One region of the Bacillus sp. OTU530 genome, then DNA from elsewhere that is predicted to be linked to it. Evidence: predicted binding sites of a transcription regulator. Region 1 holds the regulator's gene; the other holds the start of a gene.
What was found. Region 1 encodes Rex, which represses fermentation and respiration genes when NADH is low (regulators of the CRP and FNR family bind a similar motif). Its sites were predicted from a motif close to TTGTGAAATATTTCACAA; they were not measured.
Positions count from the first base shown of each region.

Region 2: a site for Rex is predicted at 12,022-12,039, ahead of nirB (nitrite reductase large subunit NirB). Genes of this name have one in related genera too.

Region 1 is NZ_JASATP010000084.1:26-12,837, reverse strand. It holds gene AAHB12_RS29880 (NCS2 family permease) at 1-829, opposite strand, end outside; purine riboswitch at 934-1,035, opposite strand; gene guaA (glutamine-hydrolyzing GMP synthase) at 1,122-2,666, opposite strand; purine riboswitch at 2,788-2,890, opposite strand; gene groL (chaperonin GroEL) at 3,244-4,881, opposite strand; gene groES (co-chaperone GroES) at 4,925-5,209, opposite strand; gene AAHB12_RS29860 (CPBP family intramembrane glutamic endopeptidase) at 5,524-6,258, shown strand; gene AAHB12_RS29855 (YdiK family protein) at 6,261-6,467, shown strand; gene AAHB12_RS29850 (redox-sensing transcriptional repressor Rex) at 6,495-7,124, opposite strand; gene AAHB12_RS29845 (ABC-F family ATP-binding cassette domain-containing protein) at 7,319-9,244, shown strand; gene tsaD (tRNA (adenosine(37)-N6)-threonylcarbamoyltransferase complex transferase subunit TsaD) at 9,602-10,621, opposite strand; gene rimI (ribosomal protein S18-alanine N-acetyltransferase) at 10,618-11,067, opposite strand; gene tsaB (tRNA (adenosine(37)-N6)-threonylcarbamoyltransferase complex dimerization subunit type 1 TsaB) at 11,079-11,768, opposite strand; gene tsaE (tRNA (adenosine(37)-N6)-threonylcarbamoyltransferase complex ATPase subunit type 1 TsaE) at 11,749-12,222, opposite strand; tRNA gene AAHB12_RS29820 (tRNA-Asp) at 12,585-12,660, opposite strand; tRNA gene AAHB12_RS29815 (tRNA-Met) at 12,680-12,756, opposite strand.
Region 2 is NZ_JASATP010000030.1:2,584-19,077, reverse strand. It holds gene AAHB12_RS19870 (hypothetical protein) at 1-293, shown strand, start outside; gene AAHB12_RS19865 (hypothetical protein) at 522-674, opposite strand; gene AAHB12_RS19860 (SPFH domain-containing protein) at 816-1,658, shown strand; gene nrdI (class Ib ribonucleoside-diphosphate reductase assembly flavoprotein NrdI) at 2,857-3,216, shown strand; partial or broken gene AAHB12_RS19850 (ribonucleotide reductase N-terminal alpha domain-containing protein) at 3,203-3,775, shown strand; gene AAHB12_RS19845 (NUMOD1 domain-containing DNA-binding protein) at 3,911-5,050, shown strand; partial or broken gene nrdE (class 1b ribonucleoside-diphosphate reductase subunit alpha) at 5,247-6,758, shown strand; gene nrdF (class 1b ribonucleoside-diphosphate reductase subunit beta) at 6,787-7,755, shown strand; gene AAHB12_RS19830 (MFS transporter) at 8,071-9,261, shown strand; gene AAHB12_RS19825 (alkaline phosphatase) at 9,523-10,845, shown strand; gene AAHB12_RS19820 (class I SAM-dependent methyltransferase) at 11,009-11,776, opposite strand; gene nirB (nitrite reductase large subunit NirB) at 12,058-14,460, shown strand; gene nirD (nitrite reductase small subunit NirD) at 14,555-14,875, shown strand; gene cobA (uroporphyrinogen-III C-methyltransferase) at 14,886-16,331, shown strand.

The DNA of each region.
Region 1 (12,812 bases):
CTTGATTAGCAACCGCAACTAACGTACCTGCTGTATCAAAGAAATCAATAAAGAAGAATGTTAAAACAACCAAAATCATTTTCGCAGTAAAGATATCACCGATATGCGCTAGTGCTACACCAAATGTTGGCGCAAGACTTGGAACCGCCCCAATTACTTGTTTTGGAGCATCGATTAATCCTGTCGCCACGCCGACAGCAGCTGTGATAACCATACCATAGAACACAGCACCGTTAATCTTCCTTGTCATAAGAATAACTGTTAAAACAACTCCAAAAATCGCAAGTAAAGTAGAACCTTTTGTAAAATCACCTAAACCTACAAGTGTTGCATCATTATTAACAATAATACCTGCACCTTGGAATCCGATAAATGCAATAAACAAACCAATACCTGCAGCAACTGCGTGCTTTAATTCAACAGGAATTGCATTAATGATCTTTTCACGAAGACCTGTAGCTGTTAACACGATAAATACAAGACCAGAAACCAGCGTACCGGCAATAGCAGTTTGCCAAGGAATTCCCATTGTTAAGATAACTGTATAAGCAAAAAATGCATTAATCCCCATACCAGGAGCTAAGGCAATTGGATAACGAGCGAAAATACCCATAATTAAGGAACCCACAGCTGCAGCTAATGCAGTTGCTACAAATACAGCTCCCGGGTCCATACCCATTCCCGCAGGAAGACCCTTAACGCTGCTTAAAGATAAAGTAGCAGGGTTAACAAACAAAATATAAGCCATCGATAAAAACGTCGTTAAGCCGGCAATGAACTCTCTTTTATAATTCGTGCCAAGCTCCTCAAATTGAAAATAGCGTTTCATTACTTTCCCTCCATATTACAAGATGTTTTTTGTATTATTCCCTAAACAGGGCCAACAAAAAATGCCTCCATACTTAGATGGAGGCGTCGAGGACAAAAACAAGAATTTTCGTCCCAGCACCTCGTAGTCTAGCCATTTACGGCGGCTAGGTAGAAACTTTTGGGCCATATCCCCAATATTATACGATGGCTTTTATATATGAATAAAATACCTTACCATTTTACTTTCCGTATAAATTATTGTCAATAAAAAAACGAACATTTATAAATAAATGTTCGTTTTCGTTCGGAATTTATTCCCATTCAATTGTTGCAGGCGGTTTACTTGTAATATCGTACACAATACGGTTTACATGCTTAACTTCATTTACAATCCGTACAGAGATTTTCTCTAATACATCCCAAGGAATACGAGCCCAGTCAGCAGTCATCCCATCAATAGATGTAACCGCGCGAATTCCTACTGTATAATCGTATGTTCTTTCATCTCCCATTACCCCTACACTTTTCATACCAGGTAACGCTGTGAAATATTGCCAAACTTCACGTTCAAGTCCAGCATTCGTAATTTCTTCACGTAAAATTGCATCGGATTCACGAACAATCTCTAACTTTTCAGCTGTTACTTCACCCAATACACGAATTCCTAGACCAGGACCTGGGAATGGTTGACGCCATACAATCTCATCTGGAATACCAAGCTCCGTACCAAGCGCACGTACTTCATCCTTAAACAATGTTTTTAATGGCTCAATTAATGTAAATTGCATATCTTCAGGAAGGCCGCCTACATTGTGATGTGATTTAATTGTTTGTGCAGTTGCCGTTCCACTCTCAATAATATCTGTATACAATGTTCCTTGTGCCAAGAAATCCATTCCTTGCAGTTTGGATGCCTCATCATCGAACACATAGATAAATTCATTTCCGATAATTTTTCGTTTTTGTTCTGGGTCTGTAACACCCACTAACTTGCTTAAGAAGCGTTCCTGTGCATCCACTTTAATTACGTTCATATGGAAGCCTTCGCTGAACGTCTTCATTACACCCTCAGCCTCTCCTTTACGAAGCAAGCCATGGTCTACGAAAATACATGTTAATTGATCACCGATCGCTTTATGAATTAATACCGCTACAACAGAAGAGTCTACACCGCCGCTTAATGCACAGAGTACCTTTTTGTCGCCTACTGTCTCACGAATTTTTTGCAATTCTGTTTCAATAAAGTTACCCATGTTCCAGCCTTCGCTGCAGCCGCAAACCTCAAATACGAAGTTTTTCAACAGATCATTACCGTATTCGGAATGACGAACCTCCGGGTGAAATTGTACGCCATAAAATCCGCGCGCTTCATTGCTCATAGCAGCAATCGGGCACGATGCACTCGTTGCATCAACAACAAAGCCCTCCGGCAAGCCCGTTACTAAATCTCCGTGGCTCATCCAAACAACCTGCTCGCTAGGAAGATTGCTGTAAAGCTTGGATTCATTTTTTACTTCTAAAACAGCCTTTCCATACTCACGATGCTCTGCACGCTCTACCTTACCGCCTAAATGTTTTGTCATTAGCTGCATACCGTAGCAAACACCTAAAATTGGTAAACCTAACTCAAAAATCGCTTCATCACAACGGAAAGCTTGATCGCCATATACACTGTTCGGGCCGCCAGAGAAAATGATTCCCTTTGGATTCATTTTTTTAATCTCTTCAGCTGTCAATGTATGTGGATGAAGCTCGCTGTACACACCAAATTCACGAATACGACGCGCAATCAATTGATTATATTGGCTTCCGAAATCTAATACTACGATGAAATCATGCTGTTTACTCAAATTCATCACCTCAACGTTTATTCTGCCTAAGCAGTTTCAAAAACAGTACAAAAAAAGCCAAAATTCTGCCTCAAAATAAGAAAAGGCAGAATTCTAGCTTCCTAAAGAATATACCCGTTCTTTAAAAAAGTAGAATACCTGCCTTCATAGTCGAGTTATATTACGGTAACCCGGTAGAGACTCTCAGCCCATATCGCTGAGTATATATGAAGGTGCTTTTATGTCCTTTTCGATTGTAACAACGAAATATAACCACGGTCAAGAGAGAACTAGCAGAATTCAAGAGAGATTTTAGGCTTTTTCCTAACATTTCCTCGTTTTTCATATGACAATGTTTACCTTTTATAAAAAACTGAGTCGAAAGCGTTTACTCCTTAAAATAAATAAAGAAGACTCGCCGGCTGGAAAGTTCTGCTCCCCGAGCGAAGACAGAGGCGTAGCCCTACTGATACTGTATTCCTAACATTTCTCGCTACGTCGAATTGTCTTCCAGCTAGAAATTTATACTTTCTTACAGTGTAAATTAACCAAACAAAAGAACCATCTTCGTTTTAACGAAGATGGTTCTTTTTGCGAGCAGATATTACATCATGCCGCCCATTCCACCCATGCCGCCCATGCCGCCCATGTCAGGCATTCCAGCACCTTTCTCTTCTGGCTTGTCAGCCACAACAGCTTCTGTTGTTAAGAACATAGCCGCAACGGATGCTGCGTTTTGAAGAGCAGAACGAGTTACTTTTGTAGGGTCAACGATACCAGACTCGATCATGTTCACCCATTCGCCAGTAGCTGCGTTGAAACCTGTTCCAACTGCCGCATGCTTTAAGCGCTCTACTACTACAGATCCTTCTAGACCTGCATTAATTGCGATTTGGCGTACAGGCTCTTCTAAAGCACGAAGAACGATGCTTACACCTGTAGCTTCATCACCAGCTGCATTAATTGCTGCAACCTTGCTGTATACGTTCATCAACGCAGTACCACCGCCTGCTACGATACCTTCTTCTACTGCTGCACGCGTAGAGTTTAAAGCATCTTCAATGCGAAGTTTGCGTTCTTTTAATTCTGTTTCTGTAGCCGCACCAACTTTAATTACCGCTACACCGCCTGCTAGCTTAGCAAGACGCTCTTGTAATTTCTCACGGTCAAATTCAGAAGTAGACTCTTCATGCTGCGCACGAATTTGGTTGATACGCGCTGCAATTGCATCTTGGCTTCCCGCACCTTCAACAATTGTAGTGTTCTCTTTTGTAACAACTACCTTTGCTGCACGTCCTAAAGATGTAATTGTTGCAGATTTTAAATCACGGCCTAATTCTTCAGTGATTACTTCACCGCCTGTTAGGATTGCAACATCCTCTAGCATCGCTTTACGGCGATCACCAAAGCCAGGAGCCTTAACAGCTACTGCATTAAATGTTCCGCGAAGTTTGTTAACTACTAATGTAGCCAATGCTTCACCTTCTACATCCTCAGAGATTAAAAGCAATGGACGACCTTGTTGTACCACTTGCTCTAATACAGGAAGAATCTCTTGAATGCTAGTGATTTTCTTATCTGTAATTAAGATATACGGATTGTCTAAAACAGCTTCCATTTTCTCAGAATCTGTAATCATGTAAGGAGAAGCGTAACCGCGGTCAAATTGCATACCTTCTACTACATCTAATTCTGTTGTGAAGCCTTTAGATTCTTCTAGTGTAATAACACCATCATTGCCTACACGCTCCATCGCTTCAGCAATCAATTGTCCTACTTCTTCGTCAGCAGCAGAAATCGCAGCTACTTGTGCAATCGAAGATTTGCCTTCAATTGGCTTAGAAATTGCTTTTAATTCGTCAACCGCAGCTGTAACAGCTTTTTCAATTCCTTTGCGAAGACCCATTGGGTTTGCGCCAGCTGTTACGTTTTTCAAGCCTTCACGAATCATAGCTTGCGCAAGTACAGTCGCAGTTGTTGTACCGTCACCCGCTACATCATTCGTTTTGCTAGCTACTTCCGCAACAAGCTTTGCACCCATGTTTTCAAATGCATCTTCTAATTCGATTTCTTTTGCAATTGTTACACCGTCATTTGTAATTAGCGGAGAACCGAACTTCTTCTCTAATACAACATTACGTCCTTTTGGGCCAAGTGTAACCTTTACCGCATTTGCAAGAGTATCTACACCGCGAAGCATCGCGCGACGAGCATCTTCACTGAACTTAATATCCTTTGCCATGTTTCATGACCTCCTAATAGTTGTTTAGTAAAAATGTATAAAATTAGCCGATTACCGCTAAAATGTCGCTTTCACGTAAAATTAAGTATTCTGTGCCTTCGTACTTCACTTCAGTACCAGCGTATTTTGAGAAGATAATACGGTCGCCTACAGCTACTTCTAAAGCTACGCGCTCACCGTTTTCAAGAACACGACCTGTGCCGACTGCCACAATTTTTCCCTCTTGCGGCTTTTCTTGTGCAGTACCTGGTAAAACGATACCGCTTGCAGTTTTTTCTTCTGCTTCAACGAGTTCAATCACAACGCGATCACCTAATGGCTTTAGCATGAAAATAACCTCCTCAATAAGTATATAAGTTTTATCTTATTAGCACTCGATACCAACGAGTGCTAACACACTTATTATAATAATGAATCCATTTTTCTTTTGCAAGCAAAAAACTCACAAAATTTGTGAAAACAACCATTGTTTTGCTTATCCTGACCCTCACACAGTATATCCAATCGCTTCGAAAACATTCCCTTCGTGTTCCAACCGTATTCTATGTTACAATGAGACACATACCATAAATTGTTTTCGATACAAAACTCTGTTTTCCTTTTTACAAACGAAAATTTATAGCAAAAAAGGGGTTATGTAATTTGAATAAACGCTACGGCTGGATCATTGTTACATATATTGCAATGCAGCTATCCGGCGCAATCGGACTACCACTTTTAATTAAAACAGGATGGTATAATCAGTATGAACGCGAGGCGAAGCTCCAGATAGCTTCCGGACATTGGGCTATTATCAGCTTTCTCACGGCCCTTCTCATTATTCTATGGCTTTTGAGAAAAGACCGGGGGCAGATTAGCACAAATGGCCAAAAATCAAATGCGGCTACAACAGTCGTTTGGATGATAACAGGGGTCTTCTTGGCCTTCTTCGCACAGACGATTGCAGGAATGATTGAAATGAAAGTATTCGGTATTGAACCCGGTTCCGAAAACACAGAACAGCTCATTGAAATTGCAGCTGCCACACCTTGGTTCATTCTTGTAACATCTGTGTTGGCGCCTGTACTCGAGGAAATTGTTTTTAGAAAAATTTTATTTGGAACACTCTATAAACGTTATAACTTTTTGGTTGCGGCAATTATCAGCTCCCTAATCTTCGCTGCCGTTCATTTGGATTTCTCCCATTTACTCATTTATATGTCCATGGGGATTGTGTTTGCCTTTCTATATGTACGAACACAAAGAATTATTGTTCCTATCACAGCTCATGTGATGATGAATACCTTTGTTGTACTTATAAATCTTGTATTTAAAGACGACATAGAGCGAATGATGCAAAAAGCTGAAAAACTGCAAGCATTTATCGGAGGATTTTAATTATGCGAAGCTCACCACTGTTTATGGCCACACTATATTTTGTTCTCGGTTCTGTTTTCACATACTTAGCCGTGACAAGTGTGGAGACTACGATTTGGAACTTTTATACGCTGCTTTTAATTGTTATGGCAACATTCGATTTTGGACTAGCCTTAAGGCTCATCCTTCTGAATATCAGGCTGCGAAAGCTAAAAACGCCTAAAAAATAAAAACGCGGGACATCTGCCGCGTTTTTTTTATTTTGGATAATGCTTGAGGAAGTAGACAAGCGTCTGCAATTCCACTGCCAAATCAATATGATGAATACGAATATGCTCTGGAACATCAATCCGAGCCGGCGTAAAATTCAATATACCTTCTATTGCAGTTTTCGCCAATCGATCTGTTACTGACTGCGCTACATGAGAAGGCACCGTTAAAATTGCTACCTTAATATCATCCGTAAGTCTCTCTTCTAGTTCATCTAGATGATAAACAGGGATATCCGCAATCGTTGACCCGATTTTTCCTGTGTCTACATCAAATGCCATCTGAATCCTTGTATTATTATTTTTCGTGAAATTATAGTTTAAGAAAGCGGTTCCTAAATTCCCAACCCCAATTAAAATAACCCCAATTACATCGTCCTGATCGAGTGTTTGACTAAAAAATGATAAAAGATAATTTACATTATAGCCGTATCCTTTTTTTCCTAATGCGCCAAAATAGGAAAAATCTCTTCGAATCGTAGCGGAATCTACCTTCACTGCCTCACTCAGCTCAGCTGATGAAACACGCTGCTTACCAGAAAGTGATAAATTTTTAATAAACCTGTAGTATAAAGGCAATCGTTTCGCAGTTGCCTGCGGAATCTTCGGCTGCTCCATAGATGTTCCCCCTCCTCGCTTCTCCCTACTCCATTTTATATGTTATTAGAATAAATTTGTAGAAGTTTATTCATCTAAAGCTTTCTTTGTATAATAGAACTAGACTATGTCACTCAATTTAAACTATACACTATTTTTAGTTATATTGAAAAACATAAGTTTTATGTAAGAGAGACGAACTAGAGGTGATTGCATTGATACTACTACAAGTGAATGGATTGGTAAAGCAGTATGGCGCTGATGTAATTCTATCAAATATAAAGCTAGAGGTACAAACACGTGACCGCGTTGCGCTTGTCGGCCGCAACGGTGCGGGTAAATCTACGCTTTTAAAAATCATTGCCGGCGAGCTATCGTATGATGGAGGAGAAATCATCAAGCCAAAGGATGTAACAATGGGATATCTAGCCCAGAATACTGGATTAGAAACTTCCTTAACCATTTGGGAGGAAATGATTACCGTATTCGCTGAGCTGCAAGCAACCGAGCGGGAAATCCGCCGGCTAGAGCAAGAGATGGGACGCGAGGAAGTATTTACTGATGAAACGCGCTACAATAAACTGCTTTCCGATTATGACAGATTACAGCAAACGTATAAAGAAAAGGGAGGCTATCAATATGAAGCAGATATTCGTTCCATATTGAGCGGGCTGGGTTTTCCGATCGAAACGCACGGCACAGTCATCTCTACCTTAAGCGGCGGGCAGAAAACGAGGCTCGCTCTCGGCAAGATGCTGCTTACAAAACCAGATTTACTTATTCTGGATGAACCGACAAACCATCTTGATATTGAGACACTTACATGGTTAGAGCAGTATTTACAGGGCTATCCCGGAGCAATCTTAATTGTTTCACATGATCGCTATTTCTTGGATCGTCTTGTAACACAGGTATACGAAATTTCCAATAAGCAAAGTAAAAAATTCACAGGAAATTATAGTAAATATTTAGAAGAAAAAGCTGCCTCCTATGAACTGGAGATGAAGCGCTATGAAAAGCAGCAGGAAGAAGTATCAAAAATACAGGATTTCATCCAACGAAATATCGCTCGTGCTTCTACAACCAAACGGGCGCAAAGCAGACGAAAACAGCTTGAACGAATGGACTTAATGGAAAGACCTCTCGGCGATGAAAAATCGGCTTCCTTTCACTTTGATATTGACCGGCAAAGCGGAAATGATGTGCTAAAGGTGAAAGATTTAAAAATAGGATATGCAAACGAGGCCATCGCTCAGCATATTCATATGCATCTTACACGAGGGGACAGCATCGCTCTTGTTGGACCGAACGGAATTGGAAAATCAACGCTTCTAAAATCCATTATCGAACGGCTGAAGCCGCTGCAAGGAACGATTTCCTTTGGTTCAAATGTTACGGTTGGCTACTATGATCAGGAACAAGCAAACTTGACCTCCTCCAAACGTGTTCTGGATGAGCTATGGGATGAATTCCCGCTAAAACCGGAAAAAGAAATTCGTACAGTTCTCGGCAACTTTTTATTTTCTGGAGATGATGTATTAAAGCCCGTCTCTTCGTTAAGCGGTGGCGAAAAGGCTCGTGTCGCCCTCGCTAAACTTATGATGCAAAGGTCAAACTTTCTAATCTTGGATGAGCCGACAAACCATCTGGATTTAAGTAGTAAAGAAATATTAGAGAATGCCTTAATCGATTTTCCTGGCACCCTTTTATTTGTTTCCCATGACCGTTATTTTATCAATCGTGTAGCTACAAAGGTGATTGAGCTGTCAAGGGAGGGCTCAGAGGAGTATCTAGGTGACTATGACTATTATGTACAAAAGAAAGCGGAAATGTTAGAGCGGGCACAACTACAGCAAGAGGAACAAGGGCAGCCAGCTAAGGTTGAGCAAACAGCAGAAAAACGAACCTATCTTGAGGATAAAGAGCGAAAAAAGCTGGAGCGACAACGAATCCGGAAGATTGAAGAGCTTGAGGCACGCATTATGGAGTGGGAAGAGCAAATTGCAGCATTAGAAGAAAAGCTCTGTCTTCCCGAGGTGTTTCAAGATTATGAGCAGGTTCAGCAAATCAATGCAGAAAAGCAAGCCCTGCAAGAGCAGCTTGAGCTTGATATGGCCGAGTGGGAGAACCTACAAGAATAAGTTTAGACGGTGTCCTGCCAAGAACCAACATGACCCAGTCATAATAAAAAAGTCAGTGCTTCACTGACTTTTTTATTACACTTTAAGAAAGGATAAATTTCTAGCTGGAAGACCATTCGACGTAGCGGGAAATTTTAAGAATAAAGTATAAGGGCAACTACGCCTCTGTCTTCACCCAAGGGCGGGGCTCGCCAATCGGCGAGTTTTCCTTATCCACAGATCCGCTTAACCTCATCAACTTATCCACATTATCAACAAGGAAACATCCACTTATCAACAACTTTTACACAAATCATTGATGGTTAACCACATTTCCCAACATATTTATCCACAGAAAAAGCGATTCCTGTTTATAATCTAACATTCGAGATCTAAGCCTGGATTTGCATTTAAAGCCAAATTGGCCCGCTTGCCCTGACTGTATAAAATAGTACCTGCTGCCGCAATCATAGCAGCATTATCCGTACAAAGCGACAATGGCGGAATCACGAGCTCTATGTTCTGCATTGGTGAAAATGCCTCCTGCAGACGGTTACGCAGGCCTTTATTGGCAGCTACACCTCCCGCAAGCAATACCTGCTTTACTCCATATTCAACAGCCGCTTTTACTGTTTTTGTAACAAGCACATCGATGACGCTGTCCTGAAAACTTGCTGCTAAATCTTCAGGGGCAATGACCTCTCCCCTTTGTTTTGCGTTATGAACAGCGTTGATAACTGCGGATTTTAAGCCGCTGAAGCTAAAATCATAAGAATCCGGTTCCAACCAAGCGCGCGGCAAGCCAAGAACTGGCTGACCCTCATGTGCTAAGCGGTCAATATGAGGTCCGCCCGGATACGGAAGGGACAATGTTCTTGCTACCTTATCATAAGCCTCTCCAGCCGCATCATCACGCGTTTCCCCGATTACCTCAAACGAACCATGCTTCTCCATGTAAACAAGTTCTGTATGCCCTCCGGAAACAACGAGAGACAGCAAAGGAAACTTCATCTCCGTGATAAGACGATTCGCATAAATATGACCCGCAATATGGTGGACACCCACTAATGGGATTCCATGGGCAAATGCAACTGCCTTTGCAGCGTTCACTCCAATTAATAATGCCCCAACAAGACCAGGCCCTTCTGTCACCGCAATCGCATCTATATCCTGTAACGTTACATCCGCTTGCCTCAAGGCTTCTTCTAATACAACTGTAATTTGCTCTACATGATGGCGAGATGCAATCTCTGGAACTACTCCTCCAAATCGCTTATGGCTCTCGATTTGAGACGCCACCACATTAGATAAAATCTCATGACCATTCTTTACAACAGCTACGGCAGTCTCGTCACAGCTCGTCTCGATTCCTAATATAATACTATCTACTTTTGTCATAATCTCACCCACATTACAAGAGCATCCTCGTAGTTATCCGTATAATATCGTTTGCGAATACCGCCGTTTAAAAAACCAAACTTGCGGTACAGCTTTTGAGCAATCTCATTAGATACACGAACCTCTAGCGTCATCGAGTGAGCTCCTAATTTTTTTGCTTTTTCAATCACTTCATTTAGTAATGCTTCTCCCAGATTCCTCCCGCGATACTCAGGTAGAATGGCGATATTCGTAATATGAGATTCATCTAAAATGAGCCACATTCCGCAATAACCAATAATAGCACCATCTTTCTCCATCACAGTATATCGGGCATATTCATTTATTGTCATTTCGCGTTCAAATGTTTCGAAGGTCCAGGGAATCGCAAACGATACCTGTTCAATCGCAACAACCTGTGCAATATCCTCGGGTTTCATATCCCGAAATATGATTGACTCACTCATTTCCTTTTCCCCTATTTTGCTTGATTTGCCAGCCAATTTGCTTCTGCTTCAGCCATACGAATATAATTTGGTACAAATGTATGTACTTCCTCTGACTCTTTTTGTAAACCAATGCAGCCTAGTTCACTTGGTCTTGGGTTATGTTTAGCCGTTGAAGCAAATACAGCCTGCTCCCCTAACGCAGCTATAATAGTCTCTTTATGAATAGATAAATCATTCCCTATAAATAATACTTTTTGATTTAACTCCTTTAATAATAGAAGCCATTCTGAAATAAGGATAATACGTTCTTCTTCTTTTACCTTGAGCGTATCTTCATATGTATAAAGACCTGTATAGATTTGCTGTCTTCTTGCATCAAAAAGTGGACAAATATAACCATCGAAGTAAGAAGCATTTGCTGCTAAAACCTCTAAACTGGATACACCTGTAATCGGGATTTGCAGGGACCAGGCCAATGTTTTAGCCACTGTCACCCCAATACGCACCCCTGTATAAGATCCAGGACCTGCAGCCACTACAATTTTCTCGAGGTCACTCGGCTTTGTATCGCATTCCTTCAATAGCTGTTCAATTGCCGGCATGAGCCGTACAGAATGATTCTTCTTCACATTTGTAATAATTTCGCCTACTACTTGCTGTTCATCGAGAAGCGCGACGCCCATTACATAATTCGCTGTATCAATTGCTAATACTTTCATTCTTCAAAAGCTCCTCACATAATCTAATATACCGTTCTCCCTTCGGCTCTAACACAATGCCCCGATTGTTGCTGCCTTCATGAAATAAACTAATTTTAAGTAAGGAGGAAGGCAAATAGTGCTCAATTAAGTGAGCCCATTCAACTACTGTCACACCGCTCCCATAAAAATACTCATCGAATCCTAGATCTTCTTCACTCTCGGCTAATCGATATACGTCCATGTGATAGAGAGGGATTCTTCCTTTGTATTCCTTAATAATATTGAAGGTTGGACTATTTACAACTCGATTCACACCAAGACCTTTTGCAAGTCCCTTTGTGAAGGTTGTCTTTCCTGCGCCTAAATCTCCCTCTAAAATAAAAACATCCTGCTCCTCAGCTAACATCCCCAGCTTTTCCGATATCTTCATTGTATCTTCTGGAGAGGAGGTTCTAATCTTATATTCGTTCAACTGCTTCACCAGCCTTATTTCTTATTTTTATAGTATATCCGTTCTTCCATGCTTGAGCATTCTATAAGAACGAAAAGATAAATTCCTGATTCTCATTATACTATTTTTTCAAATGAAAAATAATTGAACTACACTCCGCCTACCCGCTAACACAGCCTTCCCACGAGGAGGCTCTCCAGATAATGCCTATCATGTGCTTGAAGTGGGTGATAAATGTCGGAGCTTCCGGCTGGAAATTTATACTTTCCTAACAGTATAAAAAAAACCTTAGGATAAGCTCCCAAGGATATCTAACTACTCTTATGTATCTAACAAATCCAAGCATAAAAAAACACGAAACATCTTGTTTCGCTTATGAAAAATGGCGGTCCCGACGGGGATCGAACCCGCGATCTCCTGCGTGACAGGCAGGCATGTTAACCGCTACACCACGGAACCCTTTATTTATTTATAGCTTTGGTTGCGGGGACAGGATTTGAACCTGCGACCTTCGGGTTATGAGCCCGACGAGCTACCAGACTGCTCCACCCCGCGATGTTATGAAAAATAAAAAGGCCTAGCGACGTCCTACTCTCACAGGGGGAAACCCC
Region 2 (16,494 bases), on a different contig from region 1:
AAGGCAGACGGTTTATGGGGATGGTGCTTTTGCCTGCAAATCGTAAAAGAGCGGGGCGCTATTTATGGGAATTGAAAAAACAGCTTGCTGATGCATACAAAAGTAAGCTCTATGTTCCGATTACCATTTTACATCAAGATTCCTTCTTAGATATAGATGGGCGTATTTGTGCGGTAAGCGATGATGAAAATATGATAACCATTCAAGATTTGTCTGGTAGCTACTATACAGTGCGAATTAGCGATGTCTTGCATATTGAGTATAAGAATGAAGGCGGAAACAGCTCAGAGTAGGGCTGTTTTTTGCATTTTAGAAAAGCGTACCTTTCCAGCTAGCAGCGAATGCGACGTAGAGAAGATTTTAGGACCAAAGTATAAAGACAACTGCGCTTCTATCTTCGCCTAACGGCTCGCCAATGATAGCGGGTTTTCAGAGAAATACTAAGGATTATCTGATATAGCAACAAATTGGATATAGTGCACGCACAGATGAAATTTTGTCTTTACTAAGGTCAGCCCCCTTTATATTTGCCGATCTGAATCTTCTTTTGTCTGCTGCGTTTGCTGATGTTTACGATAATTGGCGCACTTTTCTTTAAAGCAAACTGTTTTTGTTCCCATGGGAAGCTGCGCCTTATATTTTTCATAGCACCAGCATATTTCTTTATTTTCCATTGTACACACTCCCTTCTCAATCAGTGTAGCAAAGAAAGAATAAGAATGGCTAAATAATTTAAAAAAGGATTGTTGAAAGCCACTGGGCGTTGTAACATAGAATTAGTAAGGATTTCCAAAATCAAAAGGGAGGAGATAGCTGTGAAAGAGCAGGCAGCTTGGAAGATAAATGGTTTTATTGGATTGTTATTATTGCTTGTGATTCTTATATTCGCCGCGTACTTTAGTATTGTGCAATACAATCCTTTATACCTCATTTTTGCCGCGGTTCTGGCCATATTCGTATTAACTGGGCTGACAATTGTGCAGCCGAACGATTCTGTAGCCGTAATATTTTTCGGAAAGTATATGGGGACCATTCGGGAAGATGGTTTCTTCATTACAATTCCTTCCATCCGCAAACGTGTTTCTTTGCGCGTGCGCAACTTTAATAGTGATACGTTGAAGGTTAACGATGTAGACGGGAATCCCATTGAAATTGCTGCGGTTGTCGTATTTAAAGTAACAGATACAGCTAAAGCATTGTTTGATGTGGAAAACTATCGAGAATTCGTACGTATCCAAAGTGAAACTGCACTTCGTCATGTAGCGACAAAGTATCCGTATGATACGGATACTGAGAAAGCGTGGTCACTTCGCGGAAATGCAGAGGAAATTGCAGAAGAGTTGGCCCGTGAGCTGCAAGTGCGTTTGAATGTATCCGGTGTAAAAGTGCTAGAGGCACGCCTTACTCATTTAGCATATGCCCCTGAAATCGCAAGTGCTATGCTGCAGCGTCAACAGGCAACAGCTGTCGTGGCGGCGCGTCAAAAAATTGTAGAGGGTGCAGTCGGAATGGTCGAGGCGGCGCTTGAACAGCTGGATCAGAGACAAGTCGTACAGCTAAGCGAAGATATGAAGGCACAAATGGTAAGCAATCTGATGGTCGCGATCGTATCAGAAAAAGGAACACAGCCCGTGATGAATGCTGGGACCTTGAAATAGGCCTGCCTAAAGAGAAACGAGAAAGATTTTTTCTACTATGCAGCTATTTCAGTCCTTCTCTCTTAATATACTAGTTTGGAAATGTTAGCCGTTTGAAACATTTATAAGGTGCTTGTAACAATCAAATGTTTCTTTGCTTGAGATATCAGCCTGTAAGCTGGCATTTTTGTGGCTCTATAAAGAGAGTATATCTAGTATAATAAAGGGAGAAAAGCGAGAAAAAAAGAGGGTTTCCGTTGATTTATGTAGGTTATTTCCCAGGAAAACCAGAATATTGACGGGAAATAATACCTTTACACGCACATTATATAATGAAGTCTGCTCTTTCGAATATGTGACGTTTGTAACAATTATGCTACAAGGATCTATATGAATAAACCGGAGTTGATTTTACAAAAAAACTATTTCTTTGTAAAATGCCTCTAGACACATCGCCGCAGGCAACAGAAAGGAGAGAGAAAAACGAGGTAATGCCTCGCTGGTACCTTGTTTCATGGGACATCATGCCTTAAGGCAAAACACAAACTTTATATGTAGTGCACTTGTTCGCGCCAAAGCTTATCGGCTAAACCCCGTAAAACTCAAAGCATGCGCGAGAAATAAGTAGCCAAGCCTCTCGGGTCCCAGGAGGCTTCTTTTTTTTGCATGGCAGAGTTATAATTTTCCAGTTAGAAGCAAGTTCGATGTAGCAGGAAATTTTAGGAACAAAGTGTAAGTGCAACTACGCTTCTGTCTTCGCCTAACTGTTCGCCACTCAGCGAGTTTTCTCTATAGAAAAGCGTATCTTCCGCGCTCAAGGATGTTTATCCTGTGTGCTCTCTTTGTTTCCTCACAAATCTTGCCTTGGATGTTCTTTCTTCAATTTTCTTCTTATGTTGCATAAATTGTCGCTTCCCTTAAAACATTTCTGCAAATTCCCTTCTTTTTCTCCATATTCATACATTTAATCTTTAGAATGAACTAGAAAATACATTGACAAGTTCTCGTAAATACACTGTATTGACATGCTATTTATAATGTAGTTTCATATGTTTTGTACGTCTTTTTGGAACGGCTCTTTCTTTGTCGAAAAACAAATTCTTTTGCTCAAAATAAATCTGTGCATATATCTTGTGTCTGCTCGAAAAACATAATACAATATGTAGGCAGATAAAAATATGAAGAATTTGGTTATGGTTAGGAAATGGAGGAGTTAGGAATGCTGATTGTATATGATTCAATGACAGGAAATGTGAAAAGGTTTATTCAAAAACTCAATATGCCCGCGGTGCAAATTCATGACGAATTACTGCTGGATAAGGAGTATGTCCTTGTCACATATACAACAGGATTCGGGAAAGTGCCAGAGCGTGTAGCAAAATTTCTGGAGCGAAACTACGATCGCTTAAAAGGTGTAGCAGCGAGCGGAAATCGTAACTGGGGAGACAAGTTTGGCGCCAGCGCAGACCACATTGCCAAAGCATACGAAGTGCCAGTTTTGTCTAAGTTTGAAATGGCTGGGACAAATAAAGATATAGAATTTTTCAAAGAAAGGGTGCTGGGGCTTGCGACATATTGAGCTCAATAATGAAATTACACAAATGGCAGATGGCTTCTATCAATTGGAGAAAGACCAAGAAGCATTGCAGGAATTTTTGAAAGAGGCGCGCGAAAACACACTACCGTTTAGCAACGTACGTGAGCGCATCGCCTATATGATGGAGCAAGATTATTACTACAATGTGTTACAGGAGTATTCTCTAGAAGAGATTGAGGAAGTGTATGCTACTACATACGAAGAAAACTTCCAATTTCAATCCTACATGGCGGTATCAAAGTTTTATAAGGATTACGCGTTAAAAACAAATGATGGAAAGCAGTATTTGGAAAGCTATGAAGATCGCATTGCAATCGTCAGCTTATACTTGGGCCGTGGTAACGCGGAAAAAGCAAAGAAATATGCACAACAAATGATCAAGCAAAACTATCAACCAGCGACACCAACCTTTTTGAATGCAGGACGAAGCAGAAGAGGGGAAATGGTGAGCTGTTTTCTTTTGGAAATGGATGATAGCTTAAACTCGATTGGATTTAATATTAATACGGCGATGCAGCTAAGTAAGATTGGCGGAGGCGTTAACCAATGAGCGCCAACTAGCAGAGATGCTGGTTATAAGAACCCTGCTAATTCGGTGGAACTCTTGCTTTGACAAGACAATACCGAGCCAAGTTATCTAATTGGTCAAATGAAGTAATGCGAAGGGGTGCAGACTTTGCAGTTTGTATATAAGATTGTGAATATCCAAAGTGGTAAGTTTTACGTGGGACGAACCGGAAACTTGACTGAAAGGTACACAACTCATAAGCGACTTTTGCAAAGTGGAAAACATCACTGTATACACCTTCAAAGAGCCTGGTCAAAATATGGTGAACAGTTGTTTAGAATTGATGTTATAAGTGTCTTTGATACAGGGAATGAAGAGGAAGATCTACGCCTTGCAAAGAACCTAGAGCAGTTGATTTTAGACAATTTGTTTGCTACAAGTATACTTTATAATGTATCTTCTTCTTCTGAAACGGGTGTACTAAAAGGAAGTAATCATCCTTTTTATAAGATGCATCCAATTCAATGGATTGGGAAGGATGCTTACAACAGAGCAATGGATACACTCAAGAAAAAGATAGGAAGCAAAAATCACTTCTACAAAAAACAACATACAGAAGCTGTTATCCAGCTTCTGAGGAAAAAATGTGCCATGTACGGTACAGATAATCCCTTTTTTGGAAAAACACATTCTCATGAAACCAGAAAGAGAGTTGCCCAGGGTAGGCGAGGGAAAACAATAGGCAAAAGTCCTACGAATTCCAAAAAAGTGGTTATTGATGACATCGTGTATGAATCCTGTGCCAAGGCAGCAATAGCAATGGGGGTATCAGGTATCACAATTTCTAAGCGGTGTAAAAATGAGCAATATCCAAACTATATGTTCCTAAATTGTCACGAAGAAGTGATAGGTATTTCTTCAAAACCTCAATTTGTGAAAATAGAAGAGGTTTTGTATGAATCTATAGCTACTGCTGCTAGTGCTTTAGGAGTAAGTCGGGAAGCTATAAAAAAGCGATGTAAAAGTGAAGGTTTTCCTGGATATTGTTTTGTAGAAGATGACCAAATATCAGCTTCCAATGCTAGCAAGGTAATTAAGAGGAAACAAAAGTCTCTCAGACACAGCTCTAAGACTAAGAAAAAGCTTTCCCTGATGAGGGGCAGGAAGATTGTTGTTGGTGAGTATATATATAATTCCATACTTGAGGCATCTACTGCACTAGGTGTTTCTACTACAACAATTAGAAATCGCTGTGAGAATGACAAATTTCCAAGTTACCGATTTCTTGACCAAAATTTGACCAATTAGATAAAAGGTGTAACGACCATCGAAATCACGCTGTATCAGCGGAAGAGAGTAGAGTAGGACGCAAGCGTTTGGCGTCCGAAACGCAGGGACTCTTACCAAAAAAAATGGAAGAGTATGATATGGTCTGCTCTTACAGGCGACTGTAAGCTGTCCAAATGGACGCACTAGGTATAGCGAACCTAGTGGAACAGAAGGTGCGCTAAATCTTTCTAAACTACGAGCCAGAGGAGAAGAAATTAAGGGGATTGAAAATGCGGCAAGCGGTGTAATGCCAGTGATGAAGCTGTTAGAGGATTCTTTCTCTTATGCGAATCAGTTGGGACAAAGAAAAGGCGCAGGTGCCGTGTACTTGAACATTTTCCACTGGGATATTATTGAATTCCTTGACTCGAAAAAAATCAACGCCGATGAAAAAACTCGGATCCAATCCCTCTCCATCGGATTAATCGTACCAAGCAAGTTTTTCGAGCTAGCGGAGAAGGATGAACCTCTATACGTATTCGCTCCATATACGGTGTTTAAAGAGTATGGAAAGCACCTAGACGATATGGATATTGATGCGATGTACGAAGAGTTGGTTGCAAATCCGAAAATCAAGAAGAAAAAGCTTGATTTAAGTGCGCGTGACATGCTGATTAAAGTTTCTATGATCCAATTGGAATCAGGATATCCGTACATCATGTTTAAATCAAATGCGAATGAGCAGCACCCGCTTAAGGATATTGGTTCAATCAAAATGTCGAACCTTTGTTCGGAAATTTTCCAACTCCAAGAAACATCAGAAATTAACGATTACGGTGTAGGCGATATTATCCGCCGTGATATTAACTGTAACCTAGGATCTTTAAACATTGTCAACATAATGGAAAACAAAGAACTACGCGAAGCAGTGCATGCCGGCATGGAGGCTCTGACAGCCGTTTCTGATATGACAGTGATTCAAAACGCTCCGACAGTGAAAAAGGCGAATGATGAACTTCATTCTGTCGGCTTAGGTGCAATGAACCTGCACGGTTTCTTGGCAAAAAATAAAATCGCGTACGAAAGCGAAGAAGCGAAGGATTTTGCTCGTACCTTCTTTATGATGTTGAACTACTATTCCATTGAGAAAAGTATGGAAATCGCAAAAGAGCGAGGCGAGACATTTAAAGATTTTGAGAAGTCCGAGTATGCGAAAGGAACATACTTCGAGAAATACGAAGCAACTGACTTTAAACCACGCTTAGACAAGGTGAAAAAGCTGTTTGAAGGCATGCATGTTCCAACGCAGGAAGATTGGAGTAATTTAAAAGATCAGGTGCAAACATACGGATTATACAATGCATATAGACTTGCAATCGCTCCGACGCAATCCATCAGCTACGTTCAAAACGCGACATCTAGCGTAATGCCGATCGTAAGCCAAATCGAGTCTAGAACGTACGCAAATGCAACAACATATTACCCAATGCCGTTCTTATCAAAAGAAACGTTTTGGTACTATAAATCCTCTTATGATATTAATCAATTTAAGCTTATTGACTTAATCGCGGAAATTCAGCAGCACGTAGATCAAGGAATCAGTACGATTTTATACGTGAATAGCGATATTTCCACACGCGAATTGGCGCGTTATTATATCTACGCTCACAAAAAAGGCTTAAAGAGCTTGTATTATACAAGAACACGAAAGCTAAGCGTAGAAGAGTGCGTAGCGTGCGTAGTCTAATTTTTAGAGAGAGAAGGGGTGGTTTATAGTGCGCGCAGTAAACTGGAATAAGCAAGAAGATGATTACAGCTTAATGTTTTGGAAGCAAAATATCGCCCAGTTTTGGACGGAGGAGGAAATTGCTGTTTCCTCTGACAAAAACACTTGGGTACAGTTATCTAAGGAAGAGCAAGTTGCCTACAAGCGAGTTCTCGGCGGCTTGACCTTGCTTGACACGAAACAGGGCGGCGAGGGTATGCCGCTCATCCTCGTGCATGTGAACAATCTGCAGGCAAAAAGCGTGCTGGCGTTTATGGGTGCGATGGAGGAAGTACACGCAAAGTCATACAGTCATATTTTTACGACACTCGCAACAGAAGAAGAAATTGACGGTATTTTTAAATGGGTAGACGAGCATCCTCTTCTAGAGAAAAAAGGAAGCATGATTACGTCTTACTACCGCCGCCTGTTAAAGCCAGAGGTAACGAATAAAGAGCTATATATGGCGATGGTTGCAAGCGTGTTTTTGGAAAGCTATTTATTCTACAGCGGGTTCTTCTATCCGCTTTATCTCGCTGGTCAAGGTAAGATGACAGCAAGTGGTGAAATTATTAACCTGATCATACGTGATGAGTCCATTCACGGTGTGTTCGTTGGCTTATTAGCACAAGAATTATACGCAAAGCTATCAGAAGACGAGCAGCAAGAGGTAAAAGCAGAAATACTTCAGCTCTTAATCGACTTATATGAAAATGAATGTGCATATACAGAAGAAATTTATACGCCAATAGGTCTTGTAGATGAAGTGAACAAATTTGTTCGCTACAATGCAAATAAGGGTTTAATGAATCTTGGTATGGATCCGTATTTTGAGGATGAGGAGATTAATCCAATTGTCTTAAACGGACTTCGTACTGATACGAAAAATCATGATTTCTTCTCGGTTAAAGGAAATGGTTACGTCAAAGCAACAAATGTTGAAAAACTGACAAATGATGATTTTGTGTTTGATTTTTAAGAAGCAGAGGGCTTGATGCTAGCAAGACCTCATTTCTAAGAATCCCTAGAAAAAAGGTATTTACACATTAGACATAACTAATATGTAAATACCTTTTTTATGTATGTGTTTACTATTTCTTTTTTTAGAAGGCCTGTTAGTATAATTATGTTGAAATAACTATTTGTGATTCTGTTATTAAACGTAGTGAATTTTTCATAATATAAAAAGTATATAACGAAACCAAAACAAATGAAGCACCTAGAAGCTAAACTAGTTGCTTTACTTTATCGTGCTATAATCATTTAATACATTTAACAAAAGGAGCCTACCTTCGTGTCAAATACACCACCGTCTTTATGGACTAAAACATTTATTATTATCATGTTAGCCAATGCATTTGCTTTTTTCGCATTTGATATTTTGCTGCCAACTCTCCCGCTTTTTTTGGAAAGGTATGGGGGCCTTGATATATCCAAAATAGGATTGATCATCGGGAGCTTTACTTTTTCTGCTATTATCATTCGTCCGTTTACTGAAATTTTTACTAATAAATTTGGAAGAAAGAAAGTATTAGTTGTCTCTATTCTTATTTGTTTACTCTCAACTCTAGGTTATTATATTGGCACAAGCTTTATCCTTGCACTTTCGATTCGTATTTTGCATGGTTTTGGCTTTGGTCTTGCTGTTACGATTCTTTCTACTTTAGCAGCGGAGATTATTCCGAAAGACAGACGAGGCGAAGGGATGGGAATGATTGGGAATGGCACAACCGTTGCTTTGGCACTATCGCCTTTCGCTGGGATGTGGCTATTTAACTCGTACAATCCAATTATATTATTTGGAGTCGCAGGACTTAGTTTGCTAGTATTTCTTTCTTGCGTTAGCTTCATTTCTTTTCCAGAAAGTGTGGCCAATTCTAATCAAACAGAGAAATCATTCCTCCAGTCAATGATTGAACCTTCCGCTATTTTTCCTTGCTTCCTAATGCTTTTGTTTGGCATATGCATTGGAGGAGTCATTAGTTTTATGGCGCTCTATGCAAAGGAGCTAAATATTGAAGGAGTGGCGTGGTTTTATTTTGTAAATACAGTGAGCGGATTTTTAATCCGTTTTATTTCCGGAAAAGTATTCGACCGAAAAGGGCATGCCTGGGTCTTGATTCCAAGTTCTATCTCCATTACCATTGGATTTGTTTTATTATACCAAGCTACCACTTTAAGTGATTTACTCATTGCTGCGACTTTATATGGTATGGGAACGGGATCATTATTCCCTTCTCTACAAGCCTGGACTTTGAATAATACCAAGCCTGAACAATTCACAAAGGTAACTGCGATGTTCTTTAATTCGTTTGACCTCGGGATCGGGGGAGGTTCGGCTATTCTTGGTTTGATTGCCGTAAAAACAAACTATAGTTCCATTTATTTATTTTCAGCTTTCGTCATGGTATTTTTCCTTCTTGTTTACTGTTCCGTATTATTTATCAATAAACAAAGCTTGGTGAGAACACAGAAAAGAGCATAGATAAACAGAGTATAGTGAGCACCCTCAGAATAGAGGGTGCTCATTTTTATGTACAATAAATGGAAACATCATTCTTTGATGGTACCTAACATAGAAGAGAATATTCATTTTCAGTATTCCAATTAATTTTTGATAACACAGGAAATGATATTACAGTACTGAATGGATCAGGATAAGTTTGTACACAGTTTCCATTTTTCTTTACCATCCCTAGGGATCGGACAGGCTTTTTAGCTAATCATTTTTTAGGGGGCAAATAGAGTGTTCAACACAAGTTTTAAAAAGAAGCTATTCCTTTTTGCAGCTATGTCTTCTATTGCTGTTGGTAGTTTGATGGGCACCTGTGCTTTTTCACCATCATCTGCGGAAGCAGAAACTAACCATGATAACGGGAAGGTAAAAAACGTTATATTTATGATTCCAGATGGTTTTTCTGCGGCGTATGCAACGCACTATCGTTGGTATAAAGGCAAACAATCTCTTTTGGACTCCATGTTCGTCGGTATGCATCGAACATATTCTGCAAGCTCCGCAGTAACAGATTCAGCAGCTGCTGCAACAGCAATGGCGACGGGAGTCAAAACAAATAATGGAATGATTAGCCTTTCACCAAAAGGTAAGACGTTGAAAACGATTCTTGAAGCCGCCGAGGCAACGGGAAAAGCCTCTGGACTAGTCGCTACTGCCACGATTACGCATGCCACTCCTGCTGCATTTGCTTCACATGCTGTTTCACGTACAAGCGAAGCAACTATTGCACCCCAGCTGCTGAACAATGGAGTAGATGTGATTCTAGGAGGCGGAAGGAGGTATTTTCCTGATTCACTTTTAAAGGAGGCACGAGAAAAGGGGTACCAATTGGTCAGCAATCAGGAACAGCTAGCTGCTTCCAAAAAGACTGGGAAGCTAATCGGTTTGTTTGCTGAAGAGGGCTTAGCAGCAGAATTGGATCGGGATGTAACCAACCAGCCTAGCCTAGCTGAGATGAGCAAAGCAGCCCTTGAAGTGCTTCATCAGGAGAAAGACGGATTTTTCTTGCTGATTGAAGGAAGTGAGATTGATTGGGCAGGGCATGTTCACGATGCAGCTTGGGCGATGAAAGATGCCGAAGCATTTGAAGCAGCAGTGGAAAAGGTATTAGAATTCGCCAAAAAGGACAAACATACTTTAGTCGTTGTAGCGGGTGATCATGATACGGGAGGTATGTCCGTTGGTGGTTACGGTAAATATGCTGCAAATATTGAAATGCTTCGCAACGTAACTGCAACAGGCTTCTTTATGGCAAAAAAGCTCAATCCTGCCCGCAGCAATATAAAGGAAGTAGTGAAACACTATGCTAATATAAATCTTACAGATGAAGAAGCTGCAAGAATTAAAGCTGCTCAAACGACGGACATAGCAATTAATGAAGTGATTTCAGAACGTGCATTAGTTGGCTGGACAACTTTTAAGCATACTGGTATGGATGTCCCGGTATATGCATTCGGGCCAGGATCTAACCTGTTCTACGGTTTACACAATAACACAGATCTTCCACAATTAATGGCACAAGTCATGGGAATTTCTTTTCTACCAGCCCGCTAGATGAGGAATTTTAACGCGCAGCGTGTCTAGAAGCGTACTGCGCGTTTATTGTTACACTGTAGAAAATATAAATTCCCACCTGAAAGCTGGGAGACCATTCGATGTAGTGAGAAATTTTAGGAATATAGTATAAAGGCAAGGCTTACCAGTCGGCGAGTTTTCTTTATTTTCTGCACTGTATCAACACAGCTTGCCCTTGAAAGCTGCTGATATGTCCGTCCTGTACCTCAATATGAAAATGCTTCGCTATCTGTTTATCCCCATTCAGCATATACTGCTCCAGCTCTTGTTTCTCCGTTTCCGGCAATCCTGCTTGTTTGCACCATTTTTCAAATTGAAATATTTTTGAGAAGGTCACAAGCTGCTGCACTGTAAATCCTGAACGCTCTAATAGTGAAATCCATTCAGATTTCTTCCAAGCACGGTAGTGGCTATTGTCCCGCTTTTTCTCCACTGTATTGTAAAAGGTATCAAGCTCATCTTGCTCAGGAGCAACGTTATCGATCAGAAGAAACTTCCCGTTTTCTTGGAGCACACGGTAGCTCTCGGCCGCAAAAGCAGCAATGTCCGAGAAATGATGCGGTGCAATGCGGCAAGCCACAATAGAAAATGAAGCATCAGGAAACGGCAGCTGCTCGGCATCGCCCTTCATAAAGGTAACGTTTGTATGTCCATTTCCGCGAATAAATGCTTCCGCTTCCTGCAGCATGTTTTTTGTTAGATCAAGTGCGGTAACCTGATCTACAAGCTGCGCAAAGCCGTTGGCAACATGACCGCCGCCTGTGGCGATATCGAGAACAATATCTTCCTTCTTTGCCTCAGAGAGTGCAAGAAGTACTGCCAGGTCTTTTCCTTTAGCGTGGATTTCGCTTGTTACATAATGAGCTGCATACTTACCGAACTGCTCTTGTACACGCTGTTTGTTATCCATCTATACCATCTCCCTTCTTTTCTACTAGCATAACGCAAAAGGAATCATAAGAATATTTCGTTTTTTTATGAAAACTCGATAAGAAATTCTTATCTTCTTTCTAAATGTTCACAAAATATTAACCGAAAACTGTGATGTTCATCATAGTTTTGGCCCAAAATAAAGGCATTTTTGGCGATTTTTTTACAACTGCCTCGGACTTATATTCTTTTCTAATCCCCTTTGCTACAATGAAGCCAAGATGAATGCTCAAAAATTCACAAAGAAAGAAGGATTTCAAAATGAGTAAACAACGTCTCGTTATGATCGGCAACGGAATGGCCGGTATCCGCTGTATCGAAGAAATTTTAAAACGAAATCCAGAGAAATTTGAAATTACGGTATTTGGTGATGAGCCATATCCTAACTATAATCGTATTGCTTTATCCAATGTGCTGCAGGGCAAAACAACACAAGCTGAAATAGTGATGAATGACTGGAGCTGGTATAAAGAAAATAATATTACTTTATACACAAACGAAAAAGTAACCCATATCGATAGGGGAGCCAAATTTGTTCGTACAGAAAATCATCGCACGGTCGAGTATGACAAGCTCCTCATTGCAACAGGGTCTTCTGCATTCATTTTACCTGTTCCAGGGCATACTCTTTTAGGTGTAACAGGATTCCGTACGATTGATGATTGCAATATGATGATGGAAACCGCGAAAGAATATAAAAAAGCAGTTGTAATTGGCGGCGGCTTACTTGGATTGGAAGCGGCACGCGGTCTATTGAACATGGGCATGGAGGTAGAGGTTGTTCATCTTATGCCGAATTTGATGGAACAGCAGCTTGATGCGCCTGCGGGAGCGTTATTAAAGCGCGATTTAGAAGCGCAGGGCATGCGGTTTTTGATGGAACAGCAAACGGCGGAAATTATTGGCGAGAATCGTGTACAAGGCATTCGCTTTAAGGACGGTTCTGAAACAGCCTGCGATCTAGTTGTAATGGCGGTCGGTATTCGCCCGAATGTATTGCTTGCGAAGGAAGCAGGATTAGAAGTAAATCGCGGTATTGTTGTAAATGACTTTATGCAAACAGCGGATCTTTCCATATATGCGGTGGGAGAATGTGCAGAGCATAATGGAAATGTGTATGGTCTTGTTGCTCCATTGCATGAACAAGGAGCTGTGCTTGCTGAACATATATGCGATCTGGCAACGGAAGGCTATACAGGAAGCTTGCTCTCTACACAATTAAAGGTATCAGGCTGTGACTTGTTTTCTGCCGGACAAATTCATGAGGACGAGGCAACAAAAGCGATTACGGCGCATGACGGTGTAGCAGGGACCTATAAAAAGGTACTGATTCGTGACAACAAAATCGTTGGTATTGTCTTGTACGGTGATGTATCAGATAGCAACCGTTTGTTCCGCTTACTAAAGCAGAAAGCAGATGTTAGCGAATATACCTCTGCCTCTATTCTTCATAAGGGAGCAGACGAAGGCGATGAAAATCTTGTTGCTTCCATGGGACCAGAGGAGACAATTTGCGGCTGTAACGGTGTAACAAAAGGAGCAATTGTACAGGCTATTTTAGAGCAAGACTTAAAAACATTCGAAGAAGTGAAAACATGCACAAAAGCAGGCGGTTCCTGCGGAAAATGTAAGCCTCTTGTTGTCGGAGTACTAGAGCATACACTAGGTGGCGCAATTCAGGAGGAAAAGGCGGGCATTTGTGAATGTACCACATTATCTCACGATGAGCTTACTGAGGAAATTCGCACAAAAGGCTTAAAAACAGCAAAAGAGGTGCGTTATGTGCTTGGCTGGAAGCATGAAGAAGGCTGCGTAAAATGCCGTCCTGCGTTAAACTACTATTTAGGTATGATTTGGCCAGAGGAATATGCAGACGAAAAACAATCTCGTCTTGTAAACGAGCGGATGCATGCAAATATTCAAAAAGACGGAACATACTCAGTTATCCCGCGTATGTATGGCGGTGTTACAGACGTACAGCAGTTGAAAAAACTTGTAGAAGTGGCTGAGAAGTATGAAGTACCTTTAATTAAATTGACAGGCGGTCAGCGCATCGGCTTATATGGCATTAAGAAGGAGGATTTACCAAGCGTCTGGGAGGATCTTGAAATGCCATCTGGATATGCGTACGGCAAGACCCTTCGTACAGTGAAAACTTGTGTAGGTGCAGCATTTTGCCGATTCGGTACACAAGATTCCATGTCCCTCGGTATCGCACTTGAAAAGAAATTTGAGCGCATTGATACACCGCATAAAGTAAAAATGGGCGTATCCGCTTGTCCGCGCAGCTGCGTTGAATCTGGCGTAAAAGACTTTGGGGTAATTGGCGTTGAGAATGGCTTCCAAATTTACATTGGCGGAAATGGCGGAACAGAAGTTAAGGAAGCACAGCTATTATGCACAGTAAAAACAGATGAGGAAGTGCTTCGTTTAGCGGCAGCTTTTGTTCAATATTATCGTGAAACAGGTATGTACTTAGAACGTACAGCTCCTTGGGTCGAGCGTATGGGCTTTGAACATATTAAAGAAACTATGATGGACGAAGTGAAAGTGAACGAGCTGAATGAGCGCTTTGAAACGGCCATCGCAAAGTATCGTGAGCCATGGGAAGAAGTGCTGCAAACACCTCAACTGCGCGCAATGTACGAAGTAAAGCACGTATAAAGGAAATGGGGAAACACTAGAATTTTTAGTTATCAAAAAGGCGGGGGAGATTCCCCCGCTAATAGATAGGGAGAGGGAGAGGGAGAGGAAGAACATGACCATACAGACGCCAAAGAAAGTAAAAGTGATAGAGCTTGAACATTTGCCAATGCAAATTGGTCAAGAGGTAAACATTGAAGGCAAATCGATTGCATTGTTTCGCCTGAGCAGTGGAGATGTAAGGGCAGTGAGCAATGTATGCCCTCATAAAAATGGACCATTGGCAGAAGGTGTTGTGTCAGGAGAGTACGTGTTTTGCGCACTGCATAACTGGAAAATCTCTCTCGTTACTGGAGAAGTGCAGAAGCCAGATGACGGCTGTATACAAACATACGAAACAGAAGTAAAAGACGGGTACGTATATATTACAGTGTAAGGAGGCTAACATGACAAAGCTTGTTGGAAAGGTGTATTTAATAGGAGCGGGACCAGGAGATGCGAAGCTTATCACAGAAAGAGGGAAGGAATGTCTGCAAAAGGCGGATGTCATTTTATACGATCGCCTCGTCAACCCGCGCCTGCTGGAGTATGCAAGCAGCGATTGCGAATTTGTATATTGCGGCAAATTGCCCAAAAGACATATTATGAGGCAGGAACAAATTAATCAAGCGCTTGTGCAGCATGCACTAGAAGGAAAGACGGTCGTTCGCCTAAAAGGCGGCGACCCTTCCGTGTTTGGACGTGTCGGCGAAGAAGCAGCAGAATTGGCTGAGCATGGTATTTCATATGAAATGATCCCAGGCGTCACCTCAAGCATCGCAGCAGCGGCCTACGCGGGGATTCCGGTGACGCATCGCGAGTATAGCAATACCTTCACAATTGCGACAGGTCATTCAAAAGGGGAGCTGGAGCTCGATTTTACAGCGCTTGCCAAAAGTAAAACATGTGCATTTTATATGGGAATTCAAAACTTGCCGTTTATTTGCGAACAGCTCATCGCAAACGGAAGAGGTGAAAGCACACCTGTTGCGGTAATTGAATGGGGAACGACAGGCAGACAAAAGACGGCAACAGGGACGCTGCGGACAATCGTACAAGCGGTGCAGGAAAGTGAAATCGCCAATCCTGCGATGACCGTTGTAGGAGAAGCTGTGCAGCTTCGAGGGCAGCTTGCCTGGTTTGAACGAAAGCCCTATTATGGAAAACGTGTGTTGATTGCGAAATCATCGGCTCAGCAGAGCGGCATTGCCGAGTATTTAGCAGAAAGCGGGGCCGAGGTTTGGGAAATTCCACATTTGAAGAAAGAAACCTTTCCATTTTCTAAAGAAGAGCTAGCAGCGGCATTTCAGGCGGAGCGTCTTGTGTTTACTGCGAATGAAAGTGCAGCCCTATTTATGGAAGCCATTGTCCAGGCTGGTTATGATGTACGTGACCTTCCGCGCCAGATCCAAGGTGTTTCCGAAAAGTCAAGAGCAGAGCTTAATCAATTTGGAGTTCAAGCGCAGGAGGCAATATTATCTTCATGCCGTACAATTTATATCGGGCGTGTCCTGTCTGACACAGAACGCGAAGCCTTATTTGCAGCGTATGGCTGCGGCAAGATGCTATATACGCATGAGATTAAGCAGGATGTGCGCTTTCATGAGGTCACAGAGCGGCTATGGACTGAGTTTTCATGGGATACAGTATTATTTCCAAATCAAGCGGCTATCGCAGCCTTTATGGGAGAAATGGGCCGTTTAGGCGTTAGTGAGGATATATTAGCGTTGCGCTATGCTTACTTAGGGGAACGGACCGGGAAGGCTGCTCGTACATACGGCTTTATGAACCTCGATGAGCAGCTGCAGGAAATGCTCTCATCACGGGAATGGAAAAATAGAACAATATCGTAAAGAAAACTCGCCGACTGGCGAGTTTTTTGCATATATCTTTGTATATTGGCTGCGGCATTCTATCATACTACGAAATCAGTTCCTTTATACAGAAACGGAAGCTCTTGTATAATACATAGGGATGATCAACACATATAACGATATTTTGATTGGAGAGATTTAT